DNA from 4 places in the Halioglobus sp. D3-4 genome. Region 2 is predicted to be linked to each of the others. Evidence: predicted binding sites of a transcription regulator. Region 2 holds the regulator's gene; each other region holds the start of a gene.
What was found. Region 2 encodes sigma-54, which starts transcription at its own class of promoters, with help from an activator protein. Its sites were predicted from a motif close to TGGCACANNNNTTGCNNT; they were not measured.

Region 1 (2,206 bases), 1.6 Mb from region 2:
CGACCGTGTCGGGCGACGATTGGTGACAGCAGTCGGCTTTATCCTCACCGCATCCGGTATCGTGCTGTATGGCGTGGCACGAGACGTCAATGACCTGTTGCTCGCACGCGTGGTGTACTCCGCCGGGATCGCATCGATAAGCACCATGATGATCACCCTGATGGCGGACTACGTAGCCAATGCCAGTCGCGGCAAGGCCACGGGTTTACTGGGCATAATGAACGGTCTGGGCGCGATGACAGCGGCCCTGTTCCTGTTGAAATTGCCGGCGATGTTCAAAGACGGCGGCATGGATGCCGAAAGCGCAGCGTTCGCCACCTACACCACCATGGGTGCCGTGACTGCCACGATCGCAGTATTGATGTTCATTGGTTTACGCAAGGGCGTAACGAACAAGGACGCGACGCGTGTCCCCATTTTGCGACAACTGCAGGAGGGCATGCAGGAGGCGCGTCGACCGGTGATCGCACTGGCTTATGCGGCATCCTTCGTCGCCCGCGGTAACCTCGCTGTGGTCGGTACGTTTTTTACCCTGTGGGCGACAATCTACGGTACGACAGTACTGGATATGACAGCCGCAGATGCGCTGGCCAAGGGCGGCAGCGTAGTCGCGATATCCTACGGGGCCTCACTGCTGAGCGCCCCCATCTTCGGCATCCTGGCAGATCGCATCAACCGTATTGCTGCGCTGGCAATCACGTTGACCATCAGCGCTGTTGGGTACAGCAGCACCTATTTCATTGAAGACCCTTTCTCGGTGGGGTCCATCATCTCGCTCATCTTCATCGGCATGGCAGAAGTCGGCTGCATAATTACCAGCGGCGTGCTCATTGCCGAGCACGCACCCGACCGACTGCGCGGCTCGGTTGTGGGGGTGTTCACACTCACCGGAGCGATAGGAATACTGATTGCCAGCGTAGTGGGCGGTTACCTGTTCGACCACTGGCTGAAATCCGGGCCGTTTGTGTTCTTCGGGCTGATCTCATTCGTGGTGCTGATGTGGGCGCTGGTAGTGTTGCGCAGGGATGCTGCCGGGCCTCGCACGGCCTGAACCCACCCCGATAGCCGTCGACGGCAGGCCACCGATCAAGCTCAAGCCTCGTTGGAATATGGGAGACTTGAACCCGTGGCGCCAGCGCCCAAGCCTGCCGTTTTATGACCCCAAGTTTCAGTTTTCTACGGTGAAATTTGTCAGGATTTTTTACATCCCGGACAAGCCCGACCTTTCCAAATACATGTAACTGATTGAAACCAAGAAGGTTACATTCCACCGGCACGGTATTTGCCTAATCAAACCCCGAATAGCATGAAGCTATTTGTAATAACATCAAGGAGCTCAACCATGGAATTCAATAATAGAGGGAACTACCCAACACACTTCTCACATCTCTTGTTACCAACCCTCCTAGCATCGATCATCAGCTCACAAAGCGCCTTCGCAGCACCAGAAGACTTCGAGACATTCACCGTAAACCAGTCCGTCAATGGCCAGGGTGGATGGACGGTTGAAGACTCGTTCGGAAATAGTGCCGAACTGTTTGATGAAAACATTGTTGACGATGGCGGCAATAACGTCTGGCGGATATCAAACTCGACAACCTCGGGCAGCATCAGCAACCAATCATGGTCTCAGACAGCGCCCCAGATCGCTGGCGAGACCGGTGCCGGTCTCTACAATGACTACGGCGGTGACCACACGATGCCGAATAACCCGCCACTGTCCTCGGGCACAGCGACTGACTCCTATTTCTATGGCGCTTTCGAATTCAAATCCGCAACCGGCGCCGCTCAGACCGATCTCTTTGCGTCGATCAATGCTGGCGCCAAGCAGAGTACCTTGAGAAATTCCTATATCTCGATTGAGGATACAGGCAGTGGCTTCGACCTGGGGTTCTACGATACAACGGGCACCGGATTCAATGCCACGACCATCGCTACCGGGCTGAATTACACCGACTTCCACAAGGTCGAGATGTATATTGAATTTGTCGATGGCCTTGGCACTGGTGCCCCTGGCAGCGAAATGGGTAACGACATTGTTAACATACTACTGGACGGCTCACTGATTCACACCGGAACAAGCTGGGAATCGTATTTTTACAATCTGCCGGATTCCGGGCCCGTTGGCACACCGCGTGCAGTTGATTCGCTGGTGTTCGCCATGCGCGGTACCGCCGCACCTGGCACCGCTGGTGAGGGCCTGTAC
Region 2 (2,206 bases):
AGCCGGATTTTATTATGCTGGACGAACCTTTCGCCGGTGTAGACCCAATCTCAGTCACCGATATCAAACAGATCATTCTACACTTACGCGATCGCGGTATCGGAGTGTTGATAACCGACCACAACGTGCGGGACACACTGGATATCTGTGAAAAGGCCTATATCGTGGGCGAAGGTCAAATTATCGCCTCTGGAACAACCGAAGATGTACTGGGCAACGAACATGTGCGCCAGGTATACCTTGGCGATCAGTTCCGTATGTAACCCCTTCCCGGCGCGGTCGCGCAGGCCATAGCCACGAGTTTTCGACCACCTCACAAAACCAAGCAATTTTCACGCCAAGCGGTTGCCACCCGTTGGCCACGGGGGCTACACTGGCTGTGTAAGTCCCAACGGCCGGGATGATACCCGCGTGAGATAAACAATGCTCCGAGTCTTGAAATGAAGCAGTCACTCCAGTTAAAGCTGGGTCAACAACTTACGATGACGCCGCAGCTGCAGCAGGCGATTCGATTGTTGCAGCTGTCCACACTGGACCTCCAGCAGGAGATCCAGCAGGCACTGGATAGCAACCCGCTTCTGGAGATGTCTGAGGATGACCCCTACACTTCAGGTGATGACGCACCGGACAATACCGATGACGCTTCGCGCAGCAAGAACGACAAAAACGATGACAGTACCGAGGAAGCGCCTGACTGGAGCTCGAAGGAGGTAGACGGGGAGTCCTCCCTGTCTGATGATCTGCCTGTTGATGTGCAGTGGGATGATCTGCTGCCTTCAGCATCGGCGCCAGCATCACAGGGTGATGAGAACAACGATCATGATTTCTCTGCACAGAACTCGGCCAGTGAATCACTCCGTGAGCAACTGCTGTGGCAGCTTGGGCTGACCCGACTCTCCGATACAGACCGCCTTATAGCGCTTTCGATCATTGACGCTACGGATGCCAACGGTCGCCTCCTGAGCAGCCCTGAAGAAATTTACGAGAGCCTGGCCGATGACCTCGAGATAGATTTTGACGAGCTCATCGCCGTACTGCACCGGCTCCAACAGTTTGAGCCCTCCGGGGTCTGCGCTCGCGACCTGCAGGAATGCCTGCTGATACAGCTAAACCAGTTACCACCCACCACGCCCTGGCTTGATCAGGCGAAACTGATTGTCAGCCGCTACCTGAACCAGTTGGCAAGCAGCGATTTCGGCCAGATTCTCAGGCGCGCGCGAATTAGCGAGGACGAACTCAAACAGATACTGACGCTGATTCAGTCACTGGACCCCAACCCGGGCTACACTGCGGTACCCGAGGAGGTCGAGTACGTTGTCCCCGATGTCTTTGTCACCAAGAAGAATGGTCGCTGGCTGGTAGAACTCAACCCCGATATCGCACCAAAATTACGCATCAATACCGGCTACGCCAGTTTGATCAAACGCGCCGATAACAGCGCCGACAACACCTATTTACGTGATAACCTGCAGGAGGCGCGCTGGTTTCTGAAGAGCCTGCACAGCCGCAACGAAACCCTGATGAAGGTTGCCAGTAAAATCGTCGATCACCAGCGAAATTTTCTCGAGTATGGTACCGAAGCCATGAAACCACTGGTATTGCACGAAATTGCCGAGGCCGTTGAAATGCATGAATCCACAATCTCGCGAGCCACCACAAACAAATATATGCACACACCCAGAGGTGTCTTCGAACTCAAGTATTTCTTCTCAAGTCATGTAGGGACCACCAGTGGCGGAGAGTGCTCGTCCACCGCCATCAGGGCGCTGATTAAAAAACTTGTGGCCGCCGAAAACCCGCGTAAGCCATTGAGCGACAACAAAATTGCAGCGCTTCTGAAAGAACAGGGCATTGAAATTGCCAGGCGCACCATAGCCAAATACCGTGACGCTCTTTTTATACCACCATCCAACGAACGCAAACGTCTGGTCTAGAATCAAACTATCAGCAACCGGCCTCGCCGGCATTAGGCACCAATAGTCTCAAACCTGTAACAGGAGCAACCTATGCAACTCACCATCACTGGTCACCACCTGGAAATCACCACTCCCCTGAAGGACTATGTCGAAAGCAAGCTCGAGCGATTGCAACGCCACTTCGACCATATAACCGCTACCGATGTCATTCTTACGGTGGAAAAAAAGGTGCAGCGTGCGGAGGCCACTGTCCATATCGCCGGTGGCGACTTGTTTGCACACTCTGAATC
Region 3 (2,206 bases), 1.3 Mb from region 2:
TCGACCCGGTCCAGCTTGGCGCGCGTGGTCGGCCCCACCGAGATAACACCGCAGTACTCCGGCATATTCTCCGCATACACGGCGGTCCCGATCTGTTGCGCGATCTGCATGATCTCTTCCTTGTCGGTGGTGACCAGCGGTCGCAGAACCAGGCGCTCGGTAACGCGATCAATAACCGAGAGGTTGCGCAGTGTCTGGGAACTGACTTGCGCCACGCATTCGCCGGTGACCAGCGCGTCGATCTGCAGATCTTCCGCCACGCGATCAGCAACGCGCAGCATCATGCGCTTGAGCACCACCCCCATATAACTGTCCTGAACCTTCTTCAGCAGCTCTGCCACCACTTCTTCAAACGGCACTGTTATAAAGAGTACACGCTGTTTGCCGCCGTACTGCTGCCACAGATGCAGGGCCACCTCCTTGACGGCCAACTCCTGATCCTGACCGCCGAGCTGGAAAAACACGTAGTGGGTACGCATACCGCGCTTCATGGTCAGGTAGCTGGCCACGGGCGAGTCGAACCCGCCCGACATCAGCGACAGCACCGGATCGAGACTGCCCGCGGGATAGCCACCCAGGCCGCGATGACGTTCGACCACCACGAACAACGACTCGCCGCTGATCTCGAGCTCCACAGTCACGTCGGGGTATTTCAGGTTGACGCCGGCGGCCTCGGTTCGGGCCAGCAGTGCGCCGCCCACCTGCCGCTCCACGTCGAGAGAGCTGAAACTGTGCTGCCCACTGCGCCGACAACGCACGGCGAAGCTGCGACCTGCCAGGCGCGATGTGTAAACCGGCAGCACCTGCTCTACTATATCGTCAAGCTCCCCCAGCGGGTGCTCCTGCACCGCGAGTACCAGCGTCACCCCCGGCGTGTTGCACATTCGGTGCACCAGTTGCGCCAGCGCCCGCTCATCGCTCAGTGAGGTTTCCACACGCAATTTGTCCCAGCTCCTGCGCAGCACGATTGCCGGATCGATATCACGCAACACGGCACGCAGGTTTTCCTCCAGTTGACGGACAAATTGCCGCCGCACCGGCTTACTCTTCATAACGATTTCGGAGAAATACTTGACAACGAATTGCATTGAGGCCATAACCATTGCGTCTGATCGGGGCGGGTATTATACGGACTTCACTCCCGCAATTGTGCAGACTAATCACAGCATCCTGCCAAAACAGATCGTGCACCGAAATGTTACGCTAGTGCTTTATTGTGGTGCATAAATGGGAGGCCAGCCGGTTTTGGTCGTTTAATATCCTCTAATTTCAATGAGTTACCCGAAGCACCTTTTTGGCACAACATTTGCTTCTACTGAAGCTCCTGACCACGCCTGAGTCGTTTGCCGCGGCGGACACCAGGATAAACAACGCGGACCGGCGCAGCTGGCCCGATAACTGCCCTACGGAGACCACAACATGTCAAAGAACACCCTGAAGCTCATCAAAGATAACGAAGCCCGGTGGGTGGACCTGCGCTTCACAGACACCCACGGCAAAGAGCAACACGTCACAATCCCTTCCAAGGAAGTGACAGAAGGCTTCTTTGATGGCGGAAAAATGTTCGACGGCTCATCCATCGCTGGCTGGAAAGGTATCAACAATTCCGACATGGTACTGGTTCCGGACGATGACTCATCTGTGCTGGACCCTTTCACTGACGACGCTACAGTGATTCTGCGCTGCGACGTTGCCGAGCCTTCCACGATGCAGGGTTACGACCGCGATCCGCGCTCCATCGCGCAGCGTGCTGAAGAGTACCTGAAGTCCACTGGTATCGGTGACACCGCGTTTTTCGGCCCCGAGCCCGAATTTTTCGTGTTTGATGACATCAAGTGGCATATCGATATGAGCGGCTGCAGTGTCAAAATTCACTCCGACGAAGCAGTCTGGGCATCCGACCACGCGTTCGACGAAGGCAATACCGGGCACCGTCCTGGTGTTAAAGGCGGTTATTTTCCCGTGCCTCCAGTCGACTCGCTTCATGACATTCGCGCCGCGATGTGTACTGCGATGGAACAGATGGGCCTGGATATCGAAGTACACCACCACGAAGTTGCAACAGCTGGCCAGTGTGAGATCGGTGTGCGTTTCAGCACGCTGGTGAAGAAAGCCGATGAGGTGCAGATCCTGAAGTACTGCGTACACAATGTCGCCCACGCCTACGGTAAAACGGCCACCTTTATGCCCAAGCCCGTTGTCGGCG
Region 4 (2,206 bases), 1.8 Mb from region 2:
GAGGATGCGACCGTTGGCCGTCTCTATCAGGTAGGCGAGTATCGGTGCGTGGACAATTATGCCGTGCCCCCTGCCACGCGTGGACAGCGTTTTTTCATAGCGATGTGTCCCGGTGAGGATCGGCCAGAAACGTCGAACCTGAGTCATACTATCTCTCCCTTGCCTTGTAACATGCCGTCACCGGTCAGGCGCTTCGATGCGGTGGTGCGCCTTAACCACAACAGGCACATGTCACTGCGCTGTTCGGCGCAACAGACTTTGCGCAGCCCGATAGATCATCCCGGTCTCTGTAGGCAAACGTCCCGGCCCACCAGCAATATGGCCGAAATCAGACTCAAGCACCTGGCAGTCGATACCGAGATCGCCGGCATCGCGGCAGGCATCGCTCGCTGTGAAGTATAGATCACTGCTGCACGGCATAAGAATCCCCGGGCAAGATAACGGCTGGACGGTTGCTCGCCCGGGGGCGCCAGTCACATCGCCGCTTTGCCAGGTGCGTAACTGGAGGAGCAGGTTATTGGCATCCTGCTGCAGGTGATCCTGCACCCAGAAGTCCAGCAACTGCTCAACCGACTCAAACCCCAACGCCCGATACAACTCGTTACGGAAAAATGCCTGACTGTACGCCCAGCCCGCATAGACGGTAGCAAACGCGGTTAAACCGCGCGTCGGTGGTTGCTGATAGTGACCACCGTTGAAATCCGCATCCGCACTCAGGGTACTCGCCACGCCCTCTAAAAAGACGCGGTTATGCGGGTAGCATTTTGCCGTCGCACAGACGGCCAGCACACTGCCTACGTGCTCGGGGTAGAGTCGCGCCCACTGCAGAGCCTGCATTCCGCCCATCGACCAGCCCATCACCAGACGGGGCCCGGCGTCCTGAAACTGCGCCTGCAACAGTGCGCGCTGCGCCCGCACATTGTCCGCAAGACTCATTGCGGGAAAATGCGGTCCGGCCTGTGCGCCGACGGTATTGCTCGGTGAACTCGACTCCCCTGCGCCAAACAGGCAGGGAATCACCACACAGTAGCCCTGCGCATGAAAAGGGCTGGCAGTATCGTCTACCCAGGCGCGATTGCTGATACCCATGCCGCCGTAATAGGTGGGCATCAGTATCAGGTTATCTTTTGGTGCGTTCAGTGCACCGAGTTGGTGATAGTGGAGTTTCCCACGCGACAGCAACTCGCCACTGCCGAGCTGAAACTCTCCGAGATCAAACTCGTGCTCCTGCCATTTATCGTTACTTTTCAACACTTTAACCTCAGCCGATTTCAGATATAAATTAAACATGCATCTTGGCATGTTTCTTGGATAGTCACTGATGAGCAAGAACCATTCCCACACAAAGGTAACGACATGGAAATTGATAAGCTACAGCAACAGTGTCTGGAACAGGGCATCAAATACGGTATCGCCAGTTACGTCGATGTTCACGGCGCCAGCAAAGGCAAGTTTGTACCGGTCAAACACTTCAAGCAGATGTTCGGCGGCTCTGAGCTGTTCACCGGCGCAGCGCTTGATGGCGTCCCGCAGGATATCGCCGACAATGAGGTCGCCGCGATGCCAGACATGGCGTCGATGCAGCAGTGCCAGTGGAACCCGGAACTGGCGTGGTTCGCCAGCGACCTGTATCTCGACGGACAACCCTTTGAAGCCTGCTCACGCAATATTCTGAAGCGACAACTGGAAAAAGCCGCCTCGATGGGGTTCACAATGAACCTCGGTATCGAGACCGAATTTTTTGTACTGCGAAAAAATGCCGAGGGCAGCATCGTACCGGTCAGCGACCGGGACACACTGGGCAAGCCCTGCTACGACGTGCCGAGCATGATGGACAATATCGCCATCATCGATGAGCTGGTGCAGGCCCTGACAGACATGGGCTGGGGCGTTTACTCTTTCGACCACGAGGACGCCAACGGCCAGTTTGAGATCGACTTCAATTTCAGCGACGCGCTCACCATGGCCGATCGCCTGATCTACTTCCGCCTGCTGGCCAACGAAATTGCGCGCAAACACGGTGCATTCGCAAGCTTCATGCCCAAACCTTTCGCCGACCGTACCGGCAGCGGAGCGCATTACAATATGTCGCTTGCCAGCAAGGAAACCGGTGAAAATCTTTTTGCAGCGAAGCCCGACAACGACCGCTACGACTGCGGCGTCTCGGAGCTGGCCTACCAGTTTATCGGTGGCGTACTGCGCCACG

Region 1: the regulator sigma-54 is predicted to act here: its motif matches at 1,272-1,289, upstream of AC0L6S_RS18935 (PEP-CTERM sorting domain-containing protein).
Region 3: the regulator sigma-54 is predicted to act here: its motif matches at 1,296-1,313, upstream of glnA (glutamate--ammonia ligase).
Region 4: the regulator sigma-54 is predicted to act here: its motif matches at 1,297-1,314, upstream of glnT (type III glutamate--ammonia ligase).

The regions. Positions count from the first base shown of each region.
Region 1 is NZ_CM147907.1:4,287,263-4,289,468, reverse strand. Features, by position in the region: gene AC0L6S_RS18940 (MFS transporter) at 1-1,051, shown strand, start outside; gene AC0L6S_RS18935 (PEP-CTERM sorting domain-containing protein) at 1,343-2,206, shown strand, end outside.
Region 2 is NZ_CM147907.1:2,673,935-2,676,140, forward strand. Features, by position in the region: gene lptB (LPS export ABC transporter ATP-binding protein) at 1-263, shown strand, start outside; gene AC0L6S_RS11510 (RNA polymerase factor sigma-54) at 441-1,934, shown strand; gene hpf (ribosome hibernation-promoting factor, HPF/YfiA family) at 2,007-2,206, shown strand, end outside.
Region 3 is NZ_CM147907.1:3,972,959-3,975,164, reverse strand. Features, by position in the region: gene thiI (tRNA uracil 4-sulfurtransferase ThiI) at 1-1,088, opposite strand, end outside; gene glnA (glutamate--ammonia ligase) at 1,420-2,206, shown strand, end outside.
Region 4 is NZ_CM147907.1:4,437,217-4,439,422, reverse strand. Features, by position in the region: gene AC0L6S_RS19605 (N-acyl homoserine lactonase family protein) at 1-147, opposite strand, end outside; gene AC0L6S_RS19600 (alpha/beta fold hydrolase) at 232-1,254, opposite strand; gene glnT (type III glutamate--ammonia ligase) at 1,357-2,206, shown strand, end outside.